2 regions of the Rossellomorea marisflavi genome follow, and region 1 is predicted to be linked to the other one. Evidence: predicted binding sites of a transcription regulator. Region 1 holds the regulator's gene; the other holds the start of a gene.
The links. The regulator CtsR, encoded in region 1, represses protease genes until heat stress. The targets are predictions, from matches to a motif close to ATGGTCAATAAAGGTCAAACA.

Region 1 (4,878 bases):
ACCGTACCCATATCAAGGGTCATGACACGCTTATCACGGAGGATCTCCGGTACTTCATTCGCGATGATCTGCTGGGCAAGGCCTTCAGCAATCGCCGTCTTACCCACACCCGGTTCACCGATAAGGACCGGATTGTTCTTCGTACGGCGGCTTAGCACTTCGATGACACGCTGGATTTCCTTGCTTCGTCCGATGACCGGATCAAGGCTTCCTTCACGGGCAATGGCCGTCAAGTCACGCGCAAGACTATCAAGTGTCGGCGTATTGGCATTCGCACTGCCGCCTCCTTGGTGTCCGCCAGAATCGTTGTTGCCGAGGAGCTGGAGAACCTGCTGCCTTGCTTTGTTCAAGCTTACGCCAAGGTTTCCGAGTACCCGTGCTGCCACGCCTTCCCCTTCACGGATCAGACCGAGAAGGATATGCTCTGTCCCTACGTAAGAGTGACCGAGCTTCCTTGCTTCATCCATGGAAAGTTCGATGACTTTCTTCGCGCGGGGTGTATAGTGGATCGTCTGGGACTTTTCCGTTCCTTTTCCGATCAGACCCTCCACTTCCTTCTGGATCTTCTCAGGGCTTAGTCCAAGGGCAGTCAGTGCCTTGGCTGCAATCCCCTCTCCTTCACGAACAAGGCCAAGCAGGATATGTTCAGTGCCGATGTTATTATGGGCTAGTCGGATGGCTTCTTCCTGGGCTAATGCCAATACTTTTTGAGCTCTTTCTGTAAATCGACCAAACATCATGATTCTTCCTCCTCACATGTATCTTTATCCAATCTAATTCGCTCCCTGATCAAGGAAGACCTTCTTATGTCCCGTTCATTCGGTCGCAATGGACCTCCGGAATATTGTTGTAAAAAACCCGGTTGGGTCAAAATCATCAATTCATTCAAAATATTTTTGGAGAGACTGTGGATCATGCCCAGATCGATGCCCAGACGAACATCGGACAGGCATTTGGCCGCTTCCTTCGATTCAATGATGCGGCTATGCTCCAGCACCCCCAGCGATCTGAAGACCCTATCTTCTAATTGTATGTTGGAGGTCTGAACTAATGCCTCCCTCGCCGTCAGTTCCTTGGCAATGATCTGATTCACCACGCTGATGAGATCTTCCACGATATCCCCTTCCGACTTACCTAGGGTCGTCTGGTTGGAGATTTGAAAGATATTCCCCAGTGCTTCACTGCCTTCGCCGTAGATACCCCTCACGACGAGCCCAAGCTGGTTGATCGCCGGTATGATCCGGTTCATCTGCTGGGTGAGGACCAAGCCCGGAAGATGTACCATGACCGATGCCCTGAGTCCCGTTCCTACATTCGTAGGACAGGTGGTCAGATACCCGTGCTTCTCGTCGAATGCAAAGTCCAGTTCGCTCTCAAACCAATCATCGAGCTCATTGGCACGGGAGAGTGCCTGCTTCAGTTGAAGACCTGGATACAGACACTGTATCCGGATATGATCCTCTTCATTTACCATTATGCTTATATCTTCATCTGGTGATAGAAGGACGGCCCCGACATTCTTATCTTCTGCCAGATTCGGACTGATCAGGTGTTTCTCCATCAATACCCTTTTTTCCAACGGCTGAATCTCACTCGTAGGTAAAAATTCGAGTTCCCCCAGCTCTTTTGGAAAAGAAGACATTTTCTCTTTCACCCGTTCTACGATCTGCCCTGCTTCCTCAGGTGAATATAGGGTTGAAAAACGGAAGTCCGTCAGATTCCGTGCCAAACGCACCCGGGAACTCAGGACAATATCCGATTGGGGACCTTCTTCATTCATCCACGAACTGACGGTATTGCTTAAAAATCGCTCCAGACTCATTCTGCACCTCCCCCTTCCTGCTTCATCTCACGTTCAAGGGAACGAATGCGATCTCTCGTTTCAGCTGCTCTCTCAAACTCTTCCTCTTCGATGAGGGCCTGAAGTTCCGTTCTCAACTTCTTGATCTGCTTCTTGATCTGGATGGTACCGCCCATTCGTTCCGGTACCTTTCCATGATGCTCCATATTCCCGCTGTGCACCCTCTTCAGAATCGGATCGAGTTCGCTATTGAATGTCTTATAACACTCCGAACATCCAAACCGGCCGATGCTCGTAAACTGTTGGAATGTCAATTTGCACTTCGGACACTGGAGAACTTCCTTTTTCGGCGCTTCCTGCTCCTGTGCCTGCTTGAAGCCGGGGGTGATATTCAATAAACCGGCCAACAGATTATTCACCGTGAAGGCTGCCGAATTCTCGAACATCGTTCCTTTATCCTGAGCACACTGCTCACATAGATGGACCTCGGTCTTCTCTCCGTTCACAACCTTCGTGAAATGAAGGGTTGCCGGATTCTCCTTGCACTCCTGACACATCATTCCATTCACCTCTTACATTCTTACTCGTATTTTAGCGTATCCAGCATAGCCCGGAGCATCCTGCCCCGCAGTATATCCCGTTCAGGCAACTCGACCATGATCACGGATCGATCCATGACGCTCAGCATGATCTTTGCCTCTCTTTCAGATATTATATCCTCTTCCACGAGTCGGAAAACGATATCAGCCGCCGTATTCTGACTGATTTTCTGAGTAATGAGGGCCACCAGCTGATCAATAAGATGCAGCTGATCATGAGCCTTCACCCGCATGATGCGGATGTAGCCGCCTCCCCCTCGCTTACTCTCGACCACATACCCCTTCTCGATGGTGAAGCGGGTATTGATCACATAATTTATTTGAGAAGGAACACATTGGAACTTATCAGCGATCTCACTTCTTTTGATTTCGACGATTTCAGATTCACTTAAATCCAATACATTCTTCAGGTAATGTTCAATGATGTCGGATATATTTCTCATTAAACCTCCTCCTCATTTGACTTTGACTATATTTGACTATAATTATACAACCGGGCTTCCATCTTTGCAATGAAGAAGCATAGCCTTAAAAGCTTTTCTGTTTGGGAGGTATTTTAAACGTGAAGATCGATTAAAAACGGAAAATTCGAATTAGGTGTATATTCGACTTTGTGTGGGGTTAGTCCTTCTTTGGATGTGCAGGGTTTTTGGAAGAGTTCAGTAGAGGAACTGGATGTTGAAGGGCGGGAGTGTAGTACATTTTGAAATGTAGGGTTATATCATTTAGATTCTGGACCTATATATGTTTTCAGAATGAGAGGGTAACGAATTTTGATGGTTTTCAATAGAGGGGACTGTGTCATTTTGGAGCGTCAATAACATATTTCTTAAGGGTTGTACACAGACAGAGCGCCAACTATTGGAATGGTTTAGGTGATTTTAGGAAGGATTTTTATTTGAATTAGAATTGCATATACGATTAGGGTTCCGCAAGTATATGCGGCCGTTCGCACATAAAGGGAATGAATCGCAAATAGGAAAACGGGCGATGATCGATTTCGCAGGTAAAAAGTTGATTTTCGCAAATAGGATTAAAAATATCGCAAATAAATGATTAATTTCCGCTGATATTTTTGGCGGGCGGAGGAGAACGGTGGGTCCAGGAGGCTCAAAGTCCTCCATAGGCGTTGTAAAAAATGTCGAACGGTGTCAGGAGTGAAAAATGACCCATTACTTGGAAAAACATCGCTAATATCAGAACCCTGTTCGCACGTATCGGTCTCCCTTCGCTTGGAACGCAAAAAAGTCGCAAATAAGTGCTCCCCCTTAGCCTCATCTCCAGATAACACCTCTGTCCAACCCACTTGGGTGATCACATACTCCCACAGGTCATTAAATCTCTAAAAGTCTGTCTCTTCGCCCTTGCTCACCAATCTCATCTCAGCCCATACATTAACCGTAATCTCGCCCTCCTAACCAACCCGTTCAACCTGCGATCTTCACCTATCTCTCTAACCAACATCTTTCTACACACCCAATTTCAAACGACCAACATCACGACCAACATTACCACCAACAATCCCCGCCAACAGAAAACACCACAAAAAAAGCAGCCCATCAAATGAGCTGCTTTTCTCTCTATTGCCTGGCGACGTCCTACTCTCACAGGGGGAGATCCCCCAACTACCATCGGCGCTGAAGAGCTTAACTTCCGTGTTCGGCATGGGAACGGGTGTGACCTCTTCGCCAATGTCACCAGACAGGTATTCCATTGAAAGAATTGTTCTTTCAAAACTAGATAAAGGGTTGATAGTCAATCATTACCGGCGTATCGTCCAGTCCGGGAGACGCGAAGCGCCTCCTTCGTCTTACTTTGGTTAAGTCCTCGATCGATTAGTATCAGTCAGCTCCATGTGTCGCCACACTTCCACCTCTGACCTATCTACCTGATCATCTTTCAGGGATCTTACTCACATAAAGTGATGGGAAATCTCATCTCGAGGGGGGCTTCATGCTTAGATGCTTTCAGCACTTATCCCTTCCGCACATAGCTACCCAGCGATGCCTTTGGCAAGACAACTGGTACACCAGCGGTGCGTCCATCCCGGTCCTCTCGTACTAAGGACAGCTCCTCTCAAATTTCCTGCGCCCACGACGGATAGGGACCGAACTGTCTCACGACGTTCTGAACCCAGCTCGCGTACCGCTTTAATGGGCGAACAGCCCAACCCTTGGGACCGACTACAGCCCCAGGATGCGATGAGCCGACATCGAGGTGCCAAACCTCCCCGTCGATGTGGACTCTTGGGGGAGATAAGCCTGTTATCCCCGGGGTAGCTTTTATCCGTTGAGCGATGGCCCTTCCATGCGGAACCACCGGATCACTAAGCCCGACTTTCGTCCCTGCTCGACTTGTAGGTCTCGCAGTCAAGCTCCCTTGTGCCTTTACACTCTGCGAATGATTTCCAACCATTCTGAGGGAACCTTTGGGCGCCTCCGTTACTCTTTAGGAGGCGACCGCCCCAGTCAAACTGCC
Region 2 (4,878 bases), 1.2 Mb from region 1:
TGTATCGAAACCGACGACTTTTTCCTTCACATCCGTCACTCCGGCGTTGCTTGTCATGATGATGACAGCATCCTTGAAACTGACTGTCCTTCCCTGGCTATCAGTTAAACGGCCATCTTCAAGGATCTGCAGGAACATATGCTGGACATCTGGGTGCGCTTTTTCGATTTCATCAAGAAGGATGATGGAATACGGGTTCCGTCTTACCTTTTCTGTAAGTTGACCTGATTCCTCATGACCAACATATCCAGGTGGTGATCCGATAAGTTTTGAAACAGAGTGCTTCTCCATATACTCACTCATGTCGAGTCGGAGCATCGCTTCTTTGGAGCCGAAGAGTTCTTCTGCAAGGGTCTTCGTGAGCTCGGTTTTCCCGACACCGGTAGGGCCGACGAAGAGGAATGTACCGATTGGACGATGCTTCGCCTTCAGTCCTGCACGGCTGCGGCGGATGGCTTTAGCTACTTTTTTCACGGCTTCCTCTTGGCCGATGACTTTGCCGGCAAGATTTTCTTCAAGTGATTTCATGCGCTCACGATCGTCGCTTTGGAGCTTGCCGACAGGAATACCTGTCTTAGACTCCACCAGCGATTGAATAAGCTCGGTTTCGACAGTGGCATCATGTGTTTGATGTCCCTCATCCAACTGTTTTTCAATAGCCGCTTCCTGATCTCTCAGGCGGGCTGCTTCTTCATAGTTCTCTGCTTTTGTAGCCTGCTCTTTTTTCACCTTGATGTCACTCAGCTTTTGATGAAGTTCGGCTGTATCTTTTCCTTCAGACAGCAAATTCACTTTTGAACCGGCTTCGTCCATGAGGTCGATCGCCTTATCAGGAAGGAAGCGATCCTGGATATAGCGGTGTGAAAGCTTCACACATGCTTCAAGGGCTTCATCCGTGAATGTGACTTTGTGGTACGCTTCGTATTTATCCTTGAGGCCTTTCAGGATTTCAATGGATTCCTCAAGTGTAGGCTCGTTGACCATCACGGGTTGGAAGCGGCGTTCGAGAGCCGCGTCTTTTTCGATCTGGCGGTATTCTTTAAGGGTTGTCGCTCCTATGACCTGAAGCTCACCGCGGGCGAGGGCAGGTTTCAGGATATTTCCTGCATCCATGCTTCCTTCTGCAGATCCTGCACCAACCAGCTGGTGGATCTCATCGATGAAGAGCATGACGTTTTTACGGTTTTGAAGCTCATTGATGATACCTTTCAGGCGTTCTTCAAACGAACCTCTCACACCTGTTCCCGCTGTAAGGGAAGCGACATCCATGACATAGACTTCTTTATTCATTAATTTCGAAGGCACGTCGCCAGCGATGATTTTCAATGCAAGACCTTCCGCGATAGCCGTCTTACCGACACCCGGTTCCCCGATGAGGACCGGATTGTTTTTGTTGCGGCGATTCAGGATTTCGATCACCCGGTCGACTTCTTTGTCGCGTCCGATGACAGGGTCGATCAGTCCTGCTCTTGCTCCGTCGGTCACATTGCGTCCGAATTGGTCAAGCAATCCTCCGCCCCTCTGTTGAGTCTGAGGCTGGCTTCCTTGTCCGGACTTGAATCCTGACTGCTGGCTGCCTCCGATATTCATGCCTTTAAATAATTCATCGAACGGGAATCCACCGTGCATTCCAGAAGGTGCGGTCTGCTGTTGAAAGCATGTTGAACACATATGCACTTTGGATTTCGTTCCGTTCACTTGAGTAAACAATTCAATGGTTGCCTGATGTTGTTGACAAACTTCACATTTCATTGTGTATGACCTCCTGTTCAAAATTCATCAATGGGTAAGGTCTCATTTGACTTTGACTAACTTTGACCTTATGAACATAGTATACTCTGACCTTTTTTGACTTTCAAGGTTTTTGCTCAAATTTTTGATGTCACTCCGACACTGCCCTGGAGTGTGAGAATCAGTATAAGACCACGTTGATCTTCTCTCAAGGTTTTTGCTCACAAAAAAACCGCCATGGGAAGATGACGGTCCGTACATGCCGAGATTATGAAAACTGCTTGCTACGTTCGAAATGGTCAGAAGGTATCTTCCGTACAACTTCCTTTCCGATTTCAAGGGAGGCAGTTGCGGCTGGGGAGGGGGCGTTGCAGACATGGATGCTTCTTTTTCCATTCACGATGAAGAAGTCGTCCACGAGCTCGCCGTCACTGGTCAACGCTTGAGCGCGGACCCCAGCATCTGCCGTCACAAGGTCGGCTTCTTGGATCGCAGGCATGAGCACCTGTACATTTTCAACAAACTTTTTCTTGCTGAAAGAGCGAACCATCTCCCCCATCCCTTCCTTCATATATTTTGATGCAATCTTCCAGAATCCAGGGTAGGTCATCACTTCTGCAAAATCCTTCAGATGAAAGTCTGTCTTCCGGTATCCCTCCCGCTTTAGGCTAAGGACCGCATTGGGCCCGACGTCGACTGCCCCTCCGATCATTCGGGTGAAGTGAACACCGAGGAACGGGAAGTCCGGATTCGGTACAGGGTAGATCAAGTTGTTCACGAGGGCTTTTTTATCCTCTTTCAGCTTGTAGTACTCACCACGGAAGGGAACGATCTTCATATCGACGTGATAGCCGGTCATGTTGGCAATCCTGTCGCTCTGAAGACCCGCGCAGTTGATGAGATACCTGCCTCTGATCGTTTCCCGGTCGGTTTCAACCACGACTTCATCCTTTCCTTCCTCTATCATCCTGACTTCTTTCGAAAGTTTGATTTCTCCATTATTATTTGAAAGGATTTCAGCCATTTTTTCTGATACCTGCCTGTAATTCACGATGCCTGCCATGGGGACATGGATGGCTCCGACGCCGCTGACATGGGGTTCCTTTTCGAGCAGTTCTTCTTTTGAGAGCCTCGTGATACTCAGTTCATTCTGAAGGCCCCGTTGATAGAGATTTTCCAGATGAGGGATTTCCGCCTCATTTGCTGCTACGATGACCTTTCCACAGATATCGTGCTCAATCTGATGCTCCCTGCAAAATTCAGTCATGGAACGGCTTCCCTGTCTGGCGAAAAGGGCTTTATAACTGCCCGGCTTGTAGTAAATACCTGAGTGGATGACCCCGCTATTATGCCCCGTCTGGTGAGAAGCCACTTCTTTCTCCTTATCAATCAGGACAATCTTGCTTCCCGGGTTCTTTTCGTTTAAGGCGAGTCCGACGGAAAGACCGACGATTCCTGCGCCTACGATGATGAAATCATACATATGAACACTGCCTTTCTTAATGGATGTTGCAGGACTCTGCTAGCAATTCGACGAGATGCATGACCCTGATTTTGCCTTCAAGACCTTCTCTTTTGACCCCCAGGAGCATCTGGAGATGGCAACCTGGATTAGACGTGAGGATCACATCCGGCCTGACCGACCGAATATTTTTCATTTTCATGTCCAGGATGTCCATGGATTCTTCATAATTCACCAGATTATAGATGCCAGCTGATCCACAGCACATCTTCATATCGGGATACGGAAGGAACTTAACCCCCGGGATCCTCGAGATGAGTTCCAGCGGTTCGTCCGCGACACGCTGGACGTTCGTCAAGTGACAGGAAGGCTGATAGGCAACGTTCAGAGGAGACCTTTCCTTGAAAGGAAGATCCACTTTGCGAAGGATCGCACTGATATCCTTCGATTTTGAAGCGAATTGCTTTGCCCGGTCATACCATGGGTCCCCCAGCTCGAAAAGATGATGGTATTCGACCATGGCTGCACCGCAGCCTCCTATGCTATTCACGACGAAATCCACGTCCAGTTTTTCGAACGCCTCAATATTGGCCTTTGCGAGTTCCTTTGCTTTGTCCCTTTCACCACTATGCTGATGAAGCGCACCGCAGCATGTTTGCTCTTCAATGAAGTGAACCTCACAGCCCGATGCCGTGAGAAGCTTCATACTGAGATCGTTGACTTTTCTGAAGAAAGTGTCCATGACACATCCTGTGAAAAAGGCGACTTTGAATCGGGTTTCCCCTTCTTTGACCGCCATGGTTCCTTCTTTTCGTTTACCGGAGAGGACCTCAGGCATGATCGCCTCCATTTCCCTCATTGAATCAGGGAGGACCCTTGTCAGATTCAGCTTTTTGACCAGGTCATCGAGATGCCATGTCTGATACCAGTGCAGACCCGACCCTATGAAGCCCAGGACATTTCGCTTCGGGAATACATGATGGAACAGCACCTTTTTTATCGTCTTTTCCTTCACCGTTTCATATTCTTTTCGATAGGCAGAAACCGTGCTGAGGGCAGATTCCAGAATCTTGCCGTACTGGACGTTGGTTGGGCATGCCGGTTCGCACGCCCTGCATCCCAGGCAGAGCTCCATCGGGCCAGCAAGATCGTCAATGGAGATCCTTCCTTCAGCGGCCATCTTCACCAGATTGATCCTTCCACGAGGGGAGTGGGTTTCTTTCTTCATCGTGATATATGTAGGGCAGGATGGGAGGCAGTATCCACACTGGACGCAGTCGAAGGTTTCATCATAAGCAAGTGACGATTTCAAATCGGTTGTACTACTCATGACAACACCAACCTCTGACCCGGTTCAGGGAAGATTTTGCCGGGATTGAGGATGTTATTCGGATCCCATGCGCGTTTGATCCGGTGCATCATGTCCAAGCCTTCCTTTCCAACTTCCATTTCCATGAAGGGGGATTTCATGACCCCGATCCCGTGTTCACCCGACAAGGTTCCCCCAAGTTCCACCGCTGCTTTGAAAATCTCCCCGACTGCTTCTTCCACGCGGCGCATTTCCTCGGGATCCCTCTGATCTGCGATGATATTAGGGTGAAGATTTCCATCCCCGGCGTGTCCGAACACCACCAGATGAACCCCATATGTGTCCCTTATGATTTTTAAACGTTTGAACATCTCAG

Region 2: the regulator CtsR is predicted to act here: its motif matches at 1,836-1,856, upstream of K6T23_RS07210 (ATP-dependent Clp protease ATP-binding subunit).

Annotation. Positions count from the first base shown of each region.
Region 1 is NZ_CP081870.1:111,150-116,027, reverse strand. It holds gene clpC (ATP-dependent protease ATP-binding subunit ClpC) at 1-740, opposite strand, end outside; gene K6T23_RS00620 (protein-arginine kinase McsB) at 737-1,822, opposite strand; gene K6T23_RS00615 (protein-arginine kinase activator protein McsA) at 1,819-2,361, opposite strand; gene K6T23_RS00610 (CtsR family transcriptional regulator) at 2,382-2,843, opposite strand; rRNA gene rrf (5S ribosomal RNA) at 3,986-4,102, opposite strand; rRNA gene K6T23_RS00600 (23S ribosomal RNA) at 4,216-4,878, opposite strand, start outside.
Region 2 is NZ_CP081870.1:1,353,102-1,357,979, reverse strand. It holds gene K6T23_RS07210 (ATP-dependent Clp protease ATP-binding subunit) at 1-1,752, opposite strand, end outside; gene lhgO (L-2-hydroxyglutarate oxidase) at 2,000-3,214, opposite strand; gene K6T23_RS07200 ((Fe-S)-binding protein) at 3,231-4,523, opposite strand; gene K6T23_RS07195 (FAD-binding oxidoreductase) at 4,520-4,878, opposite strand, start outside.